Regions from separate parts of the Streptomyces sp. NPDC085931 genome, predicted to be linked through region 1. Evidence: riboswitches for the same ligand, from Rfam matches in the RefSeq annotation. Region 1 holds a riboswitch; the other holds the start of a gene.
The links. Region 1 has a riboswitch for thiamine pyrophosphate ahead of ACIGAN_RS13480 (thiamine ABC transporter substrate-binding protein). Riboswitches for the same ligand answer to the same signal wherever they lie in the genome.
Positions count from the first base shown of each region.

Region 2: it holds a riboswitch for thiamine pyrophosphate, as region 1 does, so the genes downstream of both, thiC (phosphomethylpyrimidine synthase ThiC) here and ACIGAN_RS13480 (thiamine ABC transporter substrate-binding protein) in region 1, are expected to answer to the same signal.

Region 1 is NZ_JBITSK010000005.1:506,962-511,373, reverse strand. Features, by position in the region: gene ACIGAN_RS13485 (ABC transporter permease) at 1-682, opposite strand, end outside; gene ACIGAN_RS13480 (thiamine ABC transporter substrate-binding protein) at 658-1,695, opposite strand; TPP riboswitch at 1,820-1,925, opposite strand; gene rlmN (23S rRNA (adenine(2503)-C(2))-methyltransferase RlmN) at 1,950-3,056, opposite strand; gene ACIGAN_RS13470 (phosphatidate cytidylyltransferase) at 3,192-4,412, opposite strand, start outside.
Region 2 is NZ_JBITSK010000004.1:474,299-478,710, reverse strand. Features, by position in the region: gene ACIGAN_RS10940 (hypothetical protein) at 1-431, shown strand, start outside; gene thiC (phosphomethylpyrimidine synthase ThiC) at 731-2,515, opposite strand; TPP riboswitch at 2,508-2,697, opposite strand; gene ACIGAN_RS10930 (YibE/F family protein) at 3,455-4,412, shown strand, end outside.

The DNA of each region.
Region 1 (4,412 bases):
TGGGCCCGCCGAGGATCTGGACGACGCCGAAGGAGGTGAACGTGAACAGGAAGACCATCAGCGCGGCGGCGGCCACGGCCGGGGCGAGCGCCGGCAGGGTGACCCGCCGCCAGGCCTGCGCACGGGACGCGCCGAGCATCCGCGCGGCCTCCTCCTGCCGCGGGTCGAGCTGCGCCCACAGCCCGCCGACCGTCCGCACGACGACCGCGTAGTTGAAGAAGACGTGCGCGAACAGGATCGCCCACACGGTGGTGTCCAGCCGTACGCCCCACAGCTCGTCGAGCAGCCCCCCGCGCCCGACCAGTGCCAGGAACGCCGTACCGACGACGACCGTGGGCAGGACGAACGGCACGGTCACCACCGCCCGCAGCACCTGCTTGCCCGGGAACGACAGGCGCGCGAAGACGTACGCGCCGGGGAGCGCGATCAGCAGCGTGAGCGCCGTGGAGACCAGCGCCTGCCAGGTGGTGAACCACAGCACGTGCCGGACGTCGGACTGCGCCAGCACCTCCCCGATGCGCCCGGGGTGCCAGGCCCCGTCGGCCTTCAGACCGCGCGCGACGATCGCGGCGACGGGGTAGGCGAAGAAGACCGCGAAGAACGCGACGGGCACGGCCAGCAGACCGAGCCGCGCCGCCGCGCCCCGCGTCCGGGCGGTCACTTCAGAACGAGCGAGGTCCACGACTTGACCCACGGGTCACGCCGGTCGGCGATCTTCGCCGGGTCCATGGTCTCCGGGTCCTTCGCCTGGGGCCCGTGTTCCGTGAACTCCGCCGGCACCCGGGCGTCCTCGGTCACCGGGTAGACGAACATGTTGAGCGGCATGTCCTCCTGGAACCGCTTGCCGATCAGGAAGTCGAGGAAGGCCTTGCCGCCCTCGGCGTTCCCGGCGTTGCTCAGCAGCCCGGCGTACTCGACCTGCCGGAAGCAGGTGCCCTCGGCGACCCCGGTCGGGGCGGTGCCGGGCTTCGGGTCGGCGAAGACGACCTCGGCGGGCGGCGAGGAGGCGTACGACACGACGAGCGGCCGGTCGCCCCCCGCCTTCTTGCCGCCGGCCGAGCCGGAGAACTCCTCGTTGTAGGCCTGCTCCCAGCCGTCGACGACCTTCACGCCGTTGGCCTTGAGCTTCTTCCAGTAGTCCGCCCAGCCGTCGTCGCCGTACCGTGCGGCGGTGCCGAGCAGGAAGCCCAGTCCGGGCGAGGACGAGGAGGCGTTCTCGGTGACCAGCAGGTTCTTGTAGGCGGGCTTGACCAGGTCGTCGAAGCTGCGCGGCGGCCGCAGGTCCCGGTCGGCGAAGTACTTCTTGTCGTAGTTGACGCAGATGTCGCCGGTGTCGACGGGCGTGACGCGGTGCTTGCCCTGGTCGACCCGGTACTCGGCCTTGATCCGCTCCGAGCCCTTCGCCTCGTACGGCTGGAAGAGGCCGTTGTCGAGGGCGCGGGAGAGCAGGGTGTTGTCGACGCCGAAGAAGACGTCGCCCTGCGGGTTGTCCTTGGTGAGGATGGCCTTGTTGACGGCCTGCCCGGCGTCGCCGTCCTTCAGGACGCGGACCCGGTAGCCGGACTGCTTCTCGAAGGCGGCGATGACGCCCTTGGACGCGGCCCACGAGTCGTGGCTGACCAGCGTCACGGTCTTGGAGTCGCCGGACCCCTGACCGCCGTCGGACGACCCGCACGCGGCGAGCGTGCCGGCCATGCCCAGCCCGACGACCGCGGCCGTCAGGCGCTTCGCGTTGATGCTCACTGGATTCCTCCTGGAGTGACCAGGAGAAGACGCGGCCCTGCCCGGGACTTCCGCCGTCCCGGGCAGGGCGCAACAGCTCGAGTGGCGACCGATCTCCCTACCCAGAATGACCTGGGCCAGGTTCGGAGGGTCTGCGGCTGGTGCCGCACTCTCAGCGCTGTGGCGCTCCCCTGTCGGAATATGCAGATGTTCTTACGACGGTCAGACTACCGTTCGGTGGCGGCGAGCTGACCACACGCCCCGTCGATCTCCTGACCACGGGTGTCCCGGATCGTCACCGGCACACCGTGCGCGGCGATGGCCTCCACGAACGCCTTCTCGTCCTCCGGCCGGGAGGCCGTCCACTTCGACCCGGGCGTCGGGTTCAGCGGGATGAGGTTGACGTGCACGGGCCGGCCCTTGAGCATCCGGCCGAGCCGGTCCCCGCGCCAGGCCTGGTCGTTGATGTCCCGGATCAGCGCGTACTCGATGGACAGCCGGCGCCCGGACCTGGCGCTGTACTCGAAACCGGCGTCCAGCACCTCGCGCACCTTCCACCGCGTGTTCACGGGTACGAGGGTGTCGCGCAGCTCGTCGTCCGGGGCGTGCAGCGAGATGGCCAGGCGGCACTTGAAGCCCTCGTCGGCGAACCGGTGGATGGCCGGGACGAGCCCGACCGTCGACACGGTGATCCCGCGCTGCGAGAGCCCCAGCCCGTCGGGCTCGGGGTCGGTGAGCCGCCGGATGGCGCCGACGACCCGGTTGTAGTTCGCGAGGGGCTCGCCCATGCCCATGAACACGATGTTGCTCAGCCGCGCCGGACCGCCGGGGACCTCCCCGTCCCGCAGGGCGCGCATCCCGTCCACGATCTGGTGCACGATCTCGGCGGTGGACAGGTTCCGGTCCAGTCCCGCCTGCCCCGTCGCACAGAACGGGCAGTTCATCCCGCACCCGGCCTGGGAACTGATGCACATGGTCACCCGGTCCGGGTAGCGCATCAGCACGGACTCGACGAGCGTCCCGTCGAACAGCCGCCACAACGTCTTGCGCGTGGTGCCCTCGTCGGTCGACAGATGCCGCACGACGGTCATCAGCTCGGGCAGCAGCGCTTCGCGCAGCCGCTCCCGGGACCCGGCGGGGATGTCGGTCCACTGCTCCGGATCATGCGCGTACCGCGCGAAGTAGTGCTGCGAGAGCTGCTTGGCACGAAACGGCTTCTCCCCGACAGCGGCAACGGCCTCCTTGCGCTCGGCAGGAGTGAGATCGGCAAGATGCCGCGGCGGCTTCTTGGCTCCGCGCGGGGCAACGAAAGTGAGTTCTCCGGGTGCAGGCATAACCCTTCCAGTGTGGCAGATCGACGCCGGGTGCCCTGGCGGGAGCGGGGTGGGGGTGGTCACCTGCGGTGAGTACAACGGCGGCGAGCCCCCGCCCGGCACCGGACGGAGGCTCGCTCCAGGGATCGGTTCCGTTCAGCCGGAGCCGACGAAGAGGACCAGCAGCAGCCAGACGACCGGAGCGGTCGGCAGCAGCGAGTCGAGCCGGTCCATGATGCCGCCGTGGCCCGGCAGCAGCGTGCCCATGTCCTTGATGCCGAGGTCCCGCTTGATCATGGACTCGCCGAGGTCGCCGAGCGTCGCGCTGACCGCGACCGCGAGGCCGAGGACCAGACCCTGCCACCAGGCGCCGTCGTCGATGAGGAACTGCATGCACAGCGCGCCCACGACCATGGCGAAGGACACCGCGCCGGCCAGGCCCTCGCGGGTCTTGCCGGGGCTGATGCGCGGCGCGAGCTTGGTCCGGCCGAAGCGCCAGCCGACGGCGTAGGCCCCGGTGTCGCTGACGACGGTGAGCAGCAGGAAGGTGAGCACCCGCTGCGGCCCGTCGTCCGCGGTCAGCATCATCGCGACGAACGTCGCCAGGAACGGCACGTAAAACGCCGCGAAGACGCCCGCCGTGACGTCCCGGAGGTAGTTCTCGGGCGGTTCCGTCATGCGCCAGACGAGCACGGCCAGGGCCGTCAGCGCCATGGCCACCCACGCGCCCTCGGCACCCCGGACGTAGCCGGCGACGACCATCGCGGCACCGCCGAGCGCGAGCGGCACGAGCGGCGCCCGGATGCCCTTGCGTTCGTCCAGCCGCTTGGTCAGCTCCCACAGGCCCACTACCACGGCGACCGCGACGACCCCGACGAAGACAGCCTTGACGATGAACAGCGAGGCGACGATCACCGCGCCGAGCCCGACGCCCACCCCTATCGCGGCACTGAGGTCGCGACCCGCGCTCTTCTTCTGCGGCTTGGGGGCCGGCTGTGAGGCGTCGGGCATGGGCTCCGGGTTCGTCTCGTTGCGGACCGGGGGGCCACCCGGCGTGGCGGTCCTCCGGTCGTCATCCTGGTTTCCGCCGTGTGCGGCCAGGTCGGGCACGATGGGCATGGGGCGAGTGTGAGGCGCCTCCCGCGCATCGTATGCGGGACCCGCCGGGACGGCCCCTCGGACGTGTCCGTGGCCGTGACTCTGCACGGGCCCGTGACTCTGTACCGGCCCATGGCCCTGAACGGGCCCATGAGCCGGCACGGGCCCGTGGCCCGTCGTGGGCCCGTGGCCCGGGCCCGGCGCGGGTCCGGGGCCGTGCCCTTGGTCGGTGGGCCCCCAGTACCCGGCCTGTGGCGGCGCCCCCCAGGAAGAGTCGTT
Region 2 (4,412 bases), on a different contig from region 1:
TCGACCCGGAGCAGGGGTTCGCCCGGACCATGCTCACCACGGGCTGGGTGTTCGGCGCCGTGACCGCGGTGGCGATCCTCGTCGCCGCCGTGGGACTGCTGCTCACGGCCCTGCGCAACAAGCCGACGGCCGAGAACGGTCCGCACGACGCACTGCGGCGGGAGGTGGAACAGGCCAGGCAGGCCTGGCGGGACGCGCTGCTGGAGCGCGGCATCCTGCCCTTCCTGCGGGAGGCCCTCGCCGATCCGGGCGCGGCCGCCGCGCTGCACCCCACGCCCGCCCCCGCGCCGGTCAGCCGCATGCCGCACCTCGGCTACGACCGTCCGGGCTTCACCAGCCCGGACGAGGGCAGCCACGGCTCGCGGCCGAGCTTCAGCAGCCCGGACTACACCAGCCCGGACTTCGGAGGACCGGAGCACCAGCCGGAGTAGCCGCCGGGGCCGGCGCCCGCGGCTTGCGCTTGCCCAGCGGGGGCGAGCTGTCCGGAGGCGCGAGCCGGTCATCCCGGCAGCCCGGTCCTCATCGGCGTCGGAGGACCTGAGCCTCGACCCGCTCGACCGTACGGCGGCCGGAGGCAAGGGCTGCTGGAACAGCACGGCGGAGACCATGCCGGGCGTGGCGCCCATGACGCCGTCGACCACATCGATCCCATCCGGCTGTGACCCCAGGGATCTCGGGCCGGGCCGGGCTCCGCCGTGCTGTTGTCCGTGCCGCGGTCGTCAGGCCCCGGTCAGTCGGCGATCGGCAAGTACACGCGGTTGCCGCTCGCCGCGAACTCCTTCGACTTCTGGGCCATGCCCTCCTCGATCTCGCTCCGGCTGCCGCCGTGTTCACGGCGGATGTCCTGCGAGATCTTCATGCTGCAGAACTTCGGGCCGCACATCGAGCAGAAGTGGGCCGTCTTGGCGGGTTCCGCCGGCAGGGTCTCGTCGTGGAACTCCCGGGCCGTGTCCGGGTCGAGGGCCAGGTTGAACTGGTCCTCCCACCGGAACTCGAAGCGGGCGTCGGACAGGGCGTCGTCCCACTCCTGCGCCCCCGGGTGTCCCTTGGCCAGGTCGGCGGCGTGGGCGGCGATCTTGTAGGTGATGACGCCGGTCTTGACGTCGTCGCGGTTCGGCAGGCCCAGGTGCTCCTTGGGCGTGACGTAGCAGAGCATCGCCGTGCCCCACCAGGCGATCATCGCGGCGCCGATGCCGGAGGTGATGTGGTCGTACGCCGGCGCGACGTCCGTGGTCAGCGGGCCGAGCGTATAGAACGGGGCTTCATCGCAGATCTCCTGCTGAAGGTCGATGTTCTCCTTGATCTTGTGCATCGGGACGTGGCCCGGGCCCTCGATCATCGTCTGCACGTGGAAACGCTTCGCGATCCGGTTGAGTTCCCCGAGCGTCCTCAACTCCGCGAACTGCGCCTCGTCGTTGGCGTCCGCGATCGAGCCGGGCCTGAGGCCGTCACCGAGGGAGTAGGTGACGTCGTAGGCGGCGAGGATCTCGCAGAGTTCCTCGAAGTTCTCGTAGAGGAACGACTCCTTGTGGTGCGCGAGGCACCAGGCGGCCATGATCGAGCCGCCGCGCGAGACGATGCCGGTCTTGCGGTTCGCCGTCAGCGGCACGTACGCCAGGCGCACGCCCGCGTGGACGGTCATGTAGTCCACGCCCTGCTCGGCCTGTTCGATGACGGTGTCCTTGTAGATCTCCCAGGTCAGCTCCTCGGCCCGGCCGTCCACCTTCTCCAGGGCCTGGTAGAGCGGCACGGTGCCGATGGGGACGGGGGAGTTGCGCAGCACCCACTCGCGCGTGGTGTGGATGTTGCGGCCGGTGGACAGGTCCATGACCGTGTCGGCGCCCCAGCGGGTCGCCCAGGTCATCTTCTCGACCTCCTCCTCGATGGAGGACGTCACGGCCGAGTTGCCGATGTTGGCGTTGACCTTCACCAGGAACCGCTTGCCGATGATCATCGGCTCGATCTCGGGGTGGTTGACGTTGGCCGGGAGCACCGCCCGGCCCGCCGCGATCTCGTCGCGCACGACTTCCGGGGAGACGTTCTCCCGGATGGCCACGTACTCCATCTCGGGGGTGATCTCGCCGCGGCGGGCGTACGCGAGCTGGGTGACGGCCTTGCCGTCCCGGCTGCGGCGCGGCTGGCGCGGCCGTCCCGGGAAGACGGCGTCGAGGTTGCGCAGGCCGCCACGGGGTGAGGTGTGCTTGATGCCGTCGTCCTCGGGGCGGACGGGGCGGCCCGCGTACTCCTCGGTGTCGCCGCGGGCGATGATCCAGTTCTCGCGCAGCGGCGGCAGGCCCCTGCGGACGTCGGTCTCGACGAGTGGATCGGTGTACGGGCCGGATGTGTCGTACAGCGTGACCGACTGCCCGTTGGTGAGATGCACCTGACGGACCGGCACGCGCAGGTCGGGGCGGGTGCCCTCGACGTATGCCTTGTGCCAGCCGATGGACTTCCCGGCCTCCGCGGACTGTCCGTCCTGGATGGAGGCAGGCGTGCGTACGTCCTTGTTGGTCATGAGACCTACTCCCTACGCCGGCATTACCCGGTAACAGGTTCGGCGGTCGACGCAGCGGCTTCCGTCTGCCGACGTTCCGTGTGAAACATCACTCGACTTCGGTGATGTTTCATGTGAAACATCGCTGGGACGGAGGTCAGCGCCCTCTCAGCCCGGTGCTCCGAGCTCCCGCGTGTACAAAAAGGTGCCTCCACGCTAGCGGCAATCTTGGCGCGGTGAACAGAGGGCCCCCGTCGTTCTTGCGATGATCGGTCGGTGACCACGACACAGCGTCCCCCGTACCCTTCGCCCGAACCGCCCCGCGGATCCGGCGCCGGACACGGCAACGGCCCTGGTGACGGCCGAGAGGCCGCCGCCGGGCACGGGCCTGCCCAGGGGGCGGCCCGCGGGCCTGCCCGGGGTCAGGAGCGCGGGTACGGGCCGGACTCGGCTTTCGGTGATGACCGTTTCGGCGCCGCGGCCTCCGGTGCGGCTTCCCGTACGACTACCGGCACGGCTACCGGTACCCCTTCCGGTACGGCCTCCGGGCGAGAGAACGGCGGGTACGCGCCGCGCGACGGTGGCCCGTTCCGGGCGGGCGACGATGGTCGCTACGGGCCGGGCGACGGCAGGCGTTCCACGCCCGGCGGCGGTGGCGGTGGCGAGTACGGGTCGGCCGACGGCGGTGACTACGGATCGGCCGGTGGCGGTTACGGTCACGGCCACGGTGGCGGTGGCCGATTCCGTCCGGGCCCCGGTGACCGCCAGGGCGACGGTGCCGGTGGCGGCTACGGCCCGGGCTCCCCGGGACCGGGTTCCGGCCCCGGGGGCGGTGGGCAGGGCCCCGGTCCGGGCGGCGGTGGTCACGGCGCCGGCGGAGGCGACGGGCACGGCCACGGCTCCGCGTCCGGCGGCGGACATGGGCACGCGCACAGCCACGGTCCGGCCTCGCCCGTCTCGATGCATCTGCGCAAGGTCATCGCGGCGATCCTGATCCCGTTCGCGGCAGCGGTGCTGGTCGGTCTCGCCGTGCTGTGGCCCGGCGGCGCCCCGCCGCACGAGCGCACCGGCGTCGGTTTCGACCGGCAGACCCAGCAGGCCACGGTCACCGAGGTCGTGGACATCAGCTGCAAGGAGGCCGGTGCCTCGGGCGTCCCGCCGACGGGCGACACCTCCACCGCCGAGGGATCCTCCGCGGTACAGCAGGAGAACGGCACCTGCAAGCGGGCCACCATCCGGGTCGACAGCGGCAAGGACAAGGGCCGCACGTTCACGGAGATCGTCCAGCCTGACCAGTCCCGCCAACTGCGCGAGGGCCAGGAGGTCGTGGTCGCCTACGAGCCCTCGGCGCCCCGGGACCTGCAGTACTCCGTCACGGACGTGAACCGGCGGATGCCCCTCGCGCTGCTCGCCGGCATCTTCGCGCTCGCGGTGGTCGCCGTCGGCCGGCTGCGCGGGGTGATGGCCCTGGTCGCGCTGGCCATCAGCTTCCTGGTCCTGAACCTGTTCATCCTGCCCGCGATCCTCCAGGGCTCGAACCCGCTGGTCGTGGCGGTGGTGGGCGCGAGCGCCATCATGCTGATCGCCCTGTACCTGTGTCACGGCCTGTCCGCGCGGACGTCCGTGGCGGTACTGGGCACCCTCGTCTCCCTGCTGCTGATCGGCGTCCTGGGATCGGTGTTCATCGGCTGGGCCGCGCTCACCGGCAACACCGACGACAACACCGGTCTGATCCACGGGCTCTACCCGACGATCGACATGAGCGGTCTGCTCCTCGCGGGCGTCATCATCGGCTCGCTCGGTGTGCTCGACGATGTGACGGTCACCCAGACCTCCGCGGTCTGGGAGCTGCACGAGGCCAACCCGTCGATGGGCTGGCGCGGGCTCTACCGCGCGGGCATCCGGATCGGCCGCGACC